3 regions of the Alistipes sp. cv1 genome follow, and region 3 is predicted to be linked to each of the others. Evidence: riboswitches for the same ligand, from Rfam matches in the RefSeq annotation. Region 3 holds a riboswitch; each other region holds the start of a gene.
What was found. A riboswitch is a leader RNA that binds a small molecule or an ion and turns the genes downstream of it on or off. The one in region 3 is predicted to bind cobalamin.
Positions count from the first base shown of each region.

Region 1: linked by a shared signal. The riboswitch ahead of C1A08_RS11855 (ribonucleoside triphosphate reductase) and the one ahead of C1A08_RS07905 (ABC transporter substrate-binding protein) in region 3 are both predicted to bind cobalamin.
Region 2: linked by a shared signal. The riboswitch ahead of C1A08_RS06515 (TonB-dependent receptor) and the one ahead of C1A08_RS07905 (ABC transporter substrate-binding protein) in region 3 are both predicted to bind cobalamin.

Region 1 is NZ_OEPW01000008.1:30,562-33,844, forward strand. It holds gene C1A08_RS11855 (ribonucleoside triphosphate reductase) at 1-1,987, opposite strand, end outside; cobalamin riboswitch at 2,103-2,309, opposite strand; gene def (peptide deformylase) at 2,487-3,044, opposite strand; gene C1A08_RS11865 (diaminopimelate dehydrogenase) at 3,072-3,283, opposite strand, start outside.
Region 2 is NZ_OEPW01000003.1:140,990-144,272, reverse strand. It holds tRNA gene C1A08_RS06525 (tRNA-Ser) at 21-109, opposite strand; gene C1A08_RS06520 (acyltransferase family protein) at 191-1,255, opposite strand; cobalamin riboswitch at 1,451-1,664, shown strand; gene C1A08_RS06515 (TonB-dependent receptor) at 1,811-3,283, shown strand, end outside.
Region 3 is NZ_OEPW01000004.1:149,324-152,606, forward strand. It holds gene C1A08_RS07900 (NADH-quinone oxidoreductase subunit N) at 1-1,397, shown strand, start outside; cobalamin riboswitch at 1,523-1,734, shown strand; gene C1A08_RS07905 (ABC transporter substrate-binding protein) at 2,049-3,167, shown strand; gene C1A08_RS07910 (iron ABC transporter permease) at 3,164-3,283, shown strand, end outside.

The DNA.
Region 1 (3,283 bases), on a different contig from region 3:
AGACGAAATGTTCGCCGGACAGGTAGCCGTGCGAAGGACAGATGCTGAACGACGGCGACAGCGTGATGTAGGGCAGCCGGAACCGGCCGGTCACGCGGCGCACCATGTCTCGGGCGGCTGCGGGCGATACGGCGCTTTCGCCGGTGAAGACGTGGAACACCGTTCCCCCGGTGTACAACGCTTGTAGCGGATCCTGCATTTCGAGCGCTTCGTACAGGTCGTCGGTAAAGTTTACCGGCAGGTGGGTCGAATTGGTGTAGTAAGGCTTGGCGCCTTTCAGCAGTCGGTCGGCTTGGTTCGCCGTGATGATATCCGGATAACGCTTGGTATCGAGCATCGCGAACCGGTAGGCGGTGCTTTCGGCCGGAGTGGCTTCGAGGTTGTAGATATTGCCGGTTTCCTCCTGGAATACGGCCAGCACGTCCCGCATGAAGCGCATCGTTTTTTGGGCGAATGCCGCGCCCTCTTCGGTGGCGATTCCGACGCCGAGGAAGTTCAGACAGCATTCGTTCATCCCGTTGATGCCGATCGTCGAGAAGTGGTTTTTCCAATAGCAGCCGAAACGGTCGTGGATGTGGCGCAGGTAGAATTTCGAATAGGGATAGAGTCCCTTTTCGGTGTAGCGCTCGATGACCTTGCGTTTGGTTTCGAGGCTTTCGCGGGCCAGCTCCATCAGGTGGCGCAGCCGTTCGAAAAACGACTTCTCGGACCCCGATTCGTAACCGAGTCGCGGCAGGTTGATCGTCACGACGCCGACCGACCCGGTCAGCGGGTTCGACGCGAACAGTCCGCCGCCGCGCTTGATTAGTTCCCGTTTGTCGAGCCGCAGCCGGCAGCACATGCTGCGCACGTCGTCGGGTTTCATGTCCGAGTTGACGAAGTTCGAGAAGTAGGGGATGCCGTACTTGGCGGTCATCTGCCAGATGCCGTCGTAATCGGGATTTTCCCAATCGAAATCGGGCGTGATGTTGTAGGTCGGGATCGGGAACGAGAACAGGCTGCCCGCCGCGTCCCCTTCGTACATCACCTCGGCGAAGGCCTTGTTGAGCAGCGTCATTTCGGGCTGAAAATCGCCGTAGGTCTCCTCTTTTACTTCGCCGCCGCAAACCACCGGCTCGTTTTTCAGGAAGTCGGGGACGGTCAGATCCATCGTGATGTTCGTGAACGGGGTCTGGAAACCGACCCGCGTCGGAACGTTCAGGTTGAACAGGAATTCCTGCAAGCACTGTTTGACCTGCGCGTAGTCGAGCCCGTCGTAGCGGACGTAGGGCGCGAGGAAGGTGTCGAAATTCGAGAAAGCCTGCGCGCCGGCCGCTTCGCCCTGCATCGTGTAGAAGAAGTTGACGATCTGTCCGAGCGCTGTCCGCAGGTGCCGGGCCGGCGCGCTCTGCGCTTTGCCTTCGACTCCTTTGAACCCGGTCGTCAATAGGTCTTTCAGATCCCAGCCGACGCAGTAGACGCTCAGGAAGCCCAAGTCGTGGATGTGCATAGCTCCGCTTTTGTGCGCGTCGGCGACCTCTTCGGAATAGAGCCGGCCGAGCCAGTACTGCGAAGTAATCATCGTCGAAATGTGCTGGTTGAGGCCTTGCAGCGAGTAGGCCGAATTGGCGCTTTCCTTGACCCGCCAGTCGTCCTGCGACAGGTAGTCGTCCATCACGTCGAGGTTCGAAAACAGCTCTTTCGATTCGCGGAGCTGTTCGTGCTGCCGACGGTAGAGCATGTAGTTTTTCAGCAGCGCGAAATCGCCGCGACGGTACAGCGCCTGTTCGACGGCGTCCTGCACCTGTTCGACGTGCGGCGTCTGTTCGGCGCTGTTTTTTTCGAGCGAGGCCACCACTTCGCTGCACAGCCGGCGGGCTTCTTTGCGGTTCGGCACACCGGAGGCCCGCATGGCCTTGAAGATCGCCTGTTCGATTTTCTCCGGACTGAACGGGGCGATCTCGCCCGTCCGTTTTACGATTTGCCGTAAATGAGTCTGTCCATTCATCTTGTTTGAATTTTAAACAGTTAAACAATAAGATAAAATGGTAACTCCGGGAGGATAAAAGATATCGGGCCGCGTACGGAGGGCCCCGACATTCGATCGCTCTTCACCCGAAAGCTACAATGCAATTCATCCGGCAGGTCTTCTGACTTGTTCCGGGTCGCGCGCCTTCCCATCGGGTAAACCGACAGTGGCATTCGGGTTTGCGCGGCCTTTGGCAGGAACTTACAGCTACGGGGATAGTTCCCGACTTTCACGGGATTCCCTTTTGATCTCCTGCCGGGCGAGACGCCCGGCATCGAGAACCGAATGTTTTCACAAACATAGCGAATCGTTTCGACGGAAAACATTTTCGGCGGAATACTTATCAACAACTTATAAACCTATTCGATTAAACGGTTGGCTGTCATCGCCGAAAGCGACGAGGAAAGACGGTATGCAAAAAGGCCGCTCGCCCGAAACGGCGAACGGCCCTGAAAGAGATCCCGGAAACGGGCGGAAACTATTTTTTCACCAGTTTGCAGGGATAGTGCGCTTTGTATTTCCCTTTGGTCATCGCGGCCAGTTTGCTTTTCAGCAGAGTTCGGCGCAGCGGCGACACGTGGTCGATGAACAGTTTGCCGTCCAGGTGGTCGTACTCGTGCTGGATGACCCGCGCCGCGAAACCTTCGAACTCCTCGTCGTGCTCAACGAAATTTTCGTCCGCGTAGCGGATCCTGATCCGCGACGGCCTTTCGACCCGTTCGTTGATTCCCGGCAGGCTCAAACATCCTTCGTCGAACGGAACGGCGTCGCCGGAGCGTTCGTAGATGTGCGCGTTGATAAAGGCTTTTTTAAAACCGGCCAGGCTCGGATCCTTGTCGGCGTTCACCGAAGCGTCGACCACGAAGATCCGGATGTTGCGGCCCACCTGCGGGGCGGCCAGTCCGACTCCGTCGGCTTCGTACATGGTTTCCCACAGGTTTTCGAGAAATTTGTCCAGTTCCGGATAATCTTTGGCGATGTCTTCGGATTCTTTGCGCAAAACCGCCGAACCGTAAATATAAATCGGAAGTAACATATCGTTCGTTTGCTGTTTTTAATCCTGTTATACCAGATGCCGGATCAGTTCCGTCCGGTCTCCGGGAAGCAGGTCGATCATCGGGATTTCGATCAGCGTGTAGCATCCCGGTTTCTGCAACATAGAAGCCCGCGCCGAGGAGACCAGTATCTGGGCCGTAAGCGCCGGATTGTTGATCTTCATATTGAATTCGAACAGTTGGTTCTGCGTTTTGCCCGAAACGCCCTTGCGCGTCAGGT
Region 2 (3,283 bases), on a different contig from region 3:
CTAATATTCAGTGTTGATCGCGGAGAGTTAGGGATTCGAACCCCAGGAACCACATAAGCGGTTCAACAGATTTCGAGTCTGCCCCGATCGACCACTCCGGCAACTCTCCTATTGCGGGTGCAAAGTTAATCAACAATTCTGATTATCGAAAATTTTTGGACTAAATCTTTTATATTAATAATATTTCCACTTATCCTTTCTTTGCAAAGTGGAGCGACCGATTGTTCTCCCAGGGAAACCGCTTGAAAAACGGGAGATATCGATTAATAATCCAAACAAGCACGGTAATGACAGCAGTTGCAATAACCGCAATTAAGAAATCGATCACGTAATAATGAGGAATGTTTATTTTATTCAGTATTTTTGACAGAATCAAAATCACGCCTCCATTTAGAAAATAATACAATATTGAGTTCCGACCGATATATTCAAGAACAGGTTGATTGCGGATAAATTCCGACAATTTTAAGATAAACACAATCCCGCTCCCTGACAAAACCAACGATTTAAAACTATCGATCATAATTCCATCGTATTCTGAAACGGGCGTGTATCGAAAAATTGCAAACAAGGCTATATAAAGCGAAGTAAAGGCCAACAGGCTGTATTTACCCGACAAAGTTTTCTGAATCACGTTGTAGTGCAGGCTCCAAATATATCCCAAACAAACAAATATCAGATTGACGAAAGCTTCTTTATAATACCAGAAAGAAGGTGCAGGATCCACACGTTTCAGATAAGTGCCCAAAATTAAGAGACTGAGCCCGCAAATCAACAGGATGTATTCATTTCGAAAGAGTTTGTAAAAAATGTAGAAAAGAATTTCGCAGACAATAAGGGCTGCAACAAACCAAGACGCTGTTCCTCCCAGAACATCATATAACATGCTTTTTATTGTCACGTCATTTCCGTGGGCAAATGCTTTCGGTAGCCAAATAAGGGTTGTAAATATCAAATAAGGCCAAACCAGAGTGGCAAATATTCGTTTTAATTTCCGAAGAAAAGAGAGCGGCGCAGTCTCTTTGACGATATATCTTCCTGTTATAAAGAAAAAAGTTGTTAGAAAAAACGGTGCAAAAAATGGTTGGATATGTATGCTCGTAGGAAAATAACATTCCGAGTGATAGAGCATCACGAGAAACATACAAATGCCTCTTGCTATATCAATGCTGTTATTTCTCTGGGGAACGGGCGATACGACAACCGTAGAGGAAACGGTATTCTTTATCAAATTGAAACTAAACATATTTTGCATAGGTTACATTGTAAAAGGTCTGTACACCACGTTTCGAACCCGGTCACTCTCTTTCCTGTAGGTCCGGTCCAAAGGTAACACTTTCCGGGATATATTTTCCATCGCGGACGTATTTTTCTGAAAGACAACCCAGGCAGTATGCCCACCGGAACGCACATTATTTTCATTATTAGGCCGCATCGTCCCGAAAAAAAACTATCTTTGCCGTGCAAAGGTTTCCGCATCGCGCTTTCGACCGCGATCAGGGAATTAAAAGGGAATGCCGTGCGAATCGGCAACAGTCCCCGCTGCTGTAAGTTTCAGTTCCGAAAGGAATAAAATGTTTCGACACTCTTGGCCACTGACATCGAGTCGGGAAGGCGCCGAAACGGAAACGAGTCAGAAGACCTACCTTTGCTTTACGGATTTTACAGTCTGCGGTGAACAGACGAAAATCGACGGAATTTCCGGCTGACCTATTTGCGCACGATGCCGCCCGCTGTAAAACCGAATTGGATTTTTTAACGATCAACGAGCGGCATGGAACGTATTCCTCCCATTTATCTCTTCCTGTTTATGTGTTGCCTGACACCGGCGGCGCTTTATTCGCAGAACGGCTCCGACAGCCTGACACGCAAAGCGTATCCGGACAGCCTACGCCATTACAGCATCGACGAGGTGACCGTATACGGACAGAACCAACCGTCCCGGATTATCCCCGCCCAGGAACTCTCCGGCAAAGAACTGCAGCGACTCAACGCCCTGTCGGTCGCCGATGCGGTACGCTATTTTTCCGGGGTGCAGATCAAGGATTACGGCGGAATCGGAGGACTCAAAACCATCAATATCCGTAGCATGGGCACCCAGCACGTCGGCGTTTTCTTCGACGGCATCCAACTCGGCAACGCACAGAACGGGCAGATCGACCTGGGACGCTTTTCGCTGGACAACATGGAATCCATTTCGCTGTACAACGGGCAGAAAAGCGCGGTATTCCAGCCGGCTAAAGATTTCGCATCGGCCGGTTCGATTTACATGCAGACGCGAACGCCCCGTTTCGACCGAGACGGAAAAAACAACCATTTCGGCGTGTCGATGAAAACCGGCTCTTTCGGCACGGCCAACCCGTCGATCCTGTGGGAACACCGGTTCAACGACCGGCTCAGCAGTTCGTTCAACGTCGAATACCTGTACACCACGGGCCGCTACAAGTTCAGCTACACGAAAAAAAACGGATACGACACGACTGAAGTGCGCCGCAACGGCGACGTGCGCGCCCTACGGGCCGAAGGCGGCCTTTTCGGCCTGGTACGCAACGGCGAATGGAAAGCGAAAGTCTACTTTTACAACTCGGAACGGGGCTACCCGGGCGCTTCGGTGCGACAGGAACCCGGACGGTTCCGGCACGAAGACCGGCAGTGGGACGACAACTTTTTCGTACAGGGTTCTTTCCGGAAAACCTTCAGTCCGTTTTACAGTCTGTTGCTGAACGGCAAGTACGCCTACGATTACCTGCACTACCTGTCCGATCCGCGCCTCGACGAGAGCACGATGTATGTCAACAACCACTACTACCAGCAGGAGACGTATTTCTCGGCAGCCAACGAATTTACGTTTTTCAAATGGTGGAAAGCCAACCTCGCCGCCGATTTCCAATGGAACACGCTGGACGCCGACTTGGTCGATTTCGTCTATCCGCAGCGCTATTCGGTACTGACGGCCGCGGCGACCTCGTTCGAATTTTCCCGGGTCAAAGTGCAGGCAAGCCTGCTGCACACTTATGTCCACGACCGGACGAAAGCCGTCGGGGGAAGCGCCGGCGACAAAAGCGAATTCACGCCCACCTTCGTAGTCTGGTACAAACCGTGGAGTCGGCCGGAGCTGAGTTTCCGCGCATTCTACAAACGGATTTTCCGGATGCCTACGCTGAACGACCTGTACTACACGTTCATCGGCAACAAATACCTGAACCCGGAATACACCACCCAATACAACCTCGGCGTCACCTATGCGAAAAATTTCGACGGCGTCCTGCGGCGGATCGACTTC
Region 3 (3,283 bases):
TGAAAGAGGAGCTGTCGCTGATCGCCGTGATGGTGATCCTGCTGCTCTACGATTTGATGGCTTCGAAGAACGGTTTGCGGTATTTCCAGCCCGTAGCGTGCATTCTGTTCGGCGTACATACGTTGCTGAACATCGTGCCGGGAGTCGCTGGCGAAGCATTCGGCGGCATGTACCAGTACACGCCGATGATGGGCGTCGTCAAAAGCATCCTGAACGTCGGGACGCTGATCGTGCTGATGCAGGCCGAGGGCTGGCTCAAAAGCGATACGACCGTCCACAAGCGCGGCGAATTCTATTTCTTGACGCTGACCACGCTGCTGGGCATGTACTTCATGATCTCGGCCGGCAACTTCCTGTTCTTCTTTATCGGACTGGAAACCGCGTCGATCCCGATGGCTACGTTGGTCGCTTTCGATAAGTTCAAACGCGAATCGGCCGAAGCCGGAGCCAAATACATCCTGAACGCCGTCTTTGCATCGGGGCTGTCGCTGTACGGTATGTCGCTGATCTACGGTACGACCGGAACGCTCTATTTCGACGACATCCCGGCCGCCGTGAACGGTTCGCCGTTGCAGATCATGGCTTTCCTGTTCTTCGTCGTGGGGCTGTTCTTCAAAATTTCGCTCGTGCCGTTCCACCAGTGGACGCCCGACGTTTACCAGGGCGCTCCGACGACCGTTACCTCTTACCTGTCGGTCATCTCGAAAGGGGCTGCCGTGTTTGTGCTGATGACGATCCTGATGAAGGTGTTCTCTCCGATCGCAGCCCAGTGGCAGGGCGTGCTCTACGGCGTAATCATCGCGACGATCACGATCGCCAACTTGTTCGCGATTCGACAGCGCAATATCAAACGTTTCCTGGCTTATTCGTCGATTTCGCAGGCCGGTTACATCGTGCTGGGAGTGATCAGCGCATCGGCTCTCGGTATGACTTCGCTGGTTTATTACATATTGGTTTACATGGTGTCCAACTTGGCCGCTTTCGGCGTGATTTCGGCGATTGAGAACCGCTCCGGCAAGGTGACGATCGACGATTACAACGGATTGTACGCAACGAATCCGAAACTGGTGCTGGTGATGACGCTGGCGATGTTCTCGCTGGCCGGGATTCCGCCGTTCGCCGGATTCTTCAGCAAGTTCTTCATCTTCGCAGCCGCCGCCCAGCAAGGGTATTACATCCTTGTGTTGATCGCGCTGATCAATACGATTATTTCGCTGTACTATTATCTGCTCGTGGTCAGGGCCATGTTCATCAACAAGAACGAGGCGCCGATCGCCGCGTTCCGCAGCGACGGGTACATGCGTGCCAGTCTGGTGGCTTGTAGCATGGGTATCCTGCTGTTGGGAGTCCTGAGCGTGGTGTACGATCGGATCTCGTTGCTGAGCTACGGAATGTAGCGTGGGATCGAATCCTATAAAAGCCGGTGAAACTCGCCGGCTTTTTCGTTTGTGTACAAAATGTGCAAAAAAAATTACCGGAAACCGTCGGGAACGTTTGATTGTTCGTAAAAACGCTTTACCTTTGCTTCCAGTTGAATCAAGGTGGCCCGACCGCAGCGACGCGGAATGGCCGTAATAGGGAATCCGGTGCGAAACGTCGTTTCAATCCCGGAGCTGTACCCGCAGCTGTAAGCCTCGGAAAATGTCCGGCGATTCTGAAAGTCACTGTCGTAAGGATGGGAAGACTGCCGGATGTGAGGCGAGCCAGAAGACCTGCCTCGATTCGTTTGAAACATTTGTGCTTCGGGTAAAAAGCGGAATGGGTTGATTCTTTGCGGGGGTCGGACGGGAGTTGTCCGGGTTCGCGTTTTTTCTTCCTCTTTTATTTTATTTCGGAGCAGCCGGACGAATATTACGGAAAAACGGTTTTACAGGATCGACGCCCTGCGAACGACGTTTTTTACGAATATGATAAGTAGTTTTCCCCCTGAGTGACGGATGAGGATCTGAATAAGGTGCTCATCTGTCCTTGTTTCGGTTTGTAGGGGATCGGTAATTTGCGTAACTTTGTAAGTTCAACCGGAAAATATGGGTATTCCGATGAGATTGATTCGATCGTTTTTTCTTTTTTTGTCCGTCATACTGCTGGGAGCGGGGTGCGGATCGGGCCGGAAATCCGGCGAAGGCGCCGGCGAAGCGTTCCGGATAGAATATGCCCGGCATTATCGGGTCGAGCATTTCCGGGATTATACGCTCGTCGACGTGCTCAGTCCGTGGGACAGCCTCCGGTTGCTGCGTCGTTATGTGCTCGTCGACCGCGAGAGGCCGCTGCCGGTTGGACTTCCGGAAGGAAATATCGTACGGACGCCGTTGCAGCGGGTCGTGGTTTATTCGGCCGTGCACTGCGGTATGCTGGACGAACTGGGGGTGGGCGACCGGATCGTAGGGGTTTGCGAGCCCCGTTATATCGACCTGGATTTTATTCGCGACGGGGTGGCCCGGGGTGCTATTGCCGACCTGGGCGAGGCTTCGTCGCCGGATGTCGAAAAGGTGATCGACCTGGCGCCCGACATCATCATCGCTTCGCCGTTCAAGAACGTCGGTTACGGACGGATCGAAAAAACGGCGATTCCGATCATGGAATGCGTCGATTATATGGAGGTTACGCCGCTCGGAAGGGCCGAATGGATGCGTTTCATGGCGTTGTTTTTCGACAGAGGACAGCGGGCCGATTCGCTATTCCGGCAGACGGCGGCGGCATACGATTCGCTGTGCAGGATGACGGATACGGTGGGCGTGCGTCCGACCGTACTGTCCGAGAAAAAATACGGATCGGCATGGTATGTTCCCGGGGGCCGCAGTTACATTGCCAACTTGTACCGCGATGCCGGGGCCGATTACATCTGGGCCGACGACCCGACTACCGGTTCGGTGCCGTTGGCGTTCGAGACGGTGTTCGAAAAGGGACAGGGAGCCGATTTCTGGCTTATTAAATACAATGCGCCGCAGGAACTGACCTATGCGGAACTGCAGACGGAGTACGAACCTTACCGGCATTTCGACGCTTTTAAAAAACGGAATATTTTCGTCTGCAATACCGGGAAAACGCCTTATTACGAAGAAATGCCGATGCATCCCGACCGGGTGTTGGGCGACCTGATCGAGATTTTTCATCCGGGGACGATACCCGGATACCGGTTGCGGTATTTTAACAGGATGCGGCAGTGAGCATTTCGGTGCGGTATATCGTTGCGGCGGCTTGCTGTGTCGCGGTGCTGTTTGCGGCCAGCCTGTTCCTGGGGTCGGTGCCGATTCCGTTGCGGGCGGTGCTCGGCATCCTGACG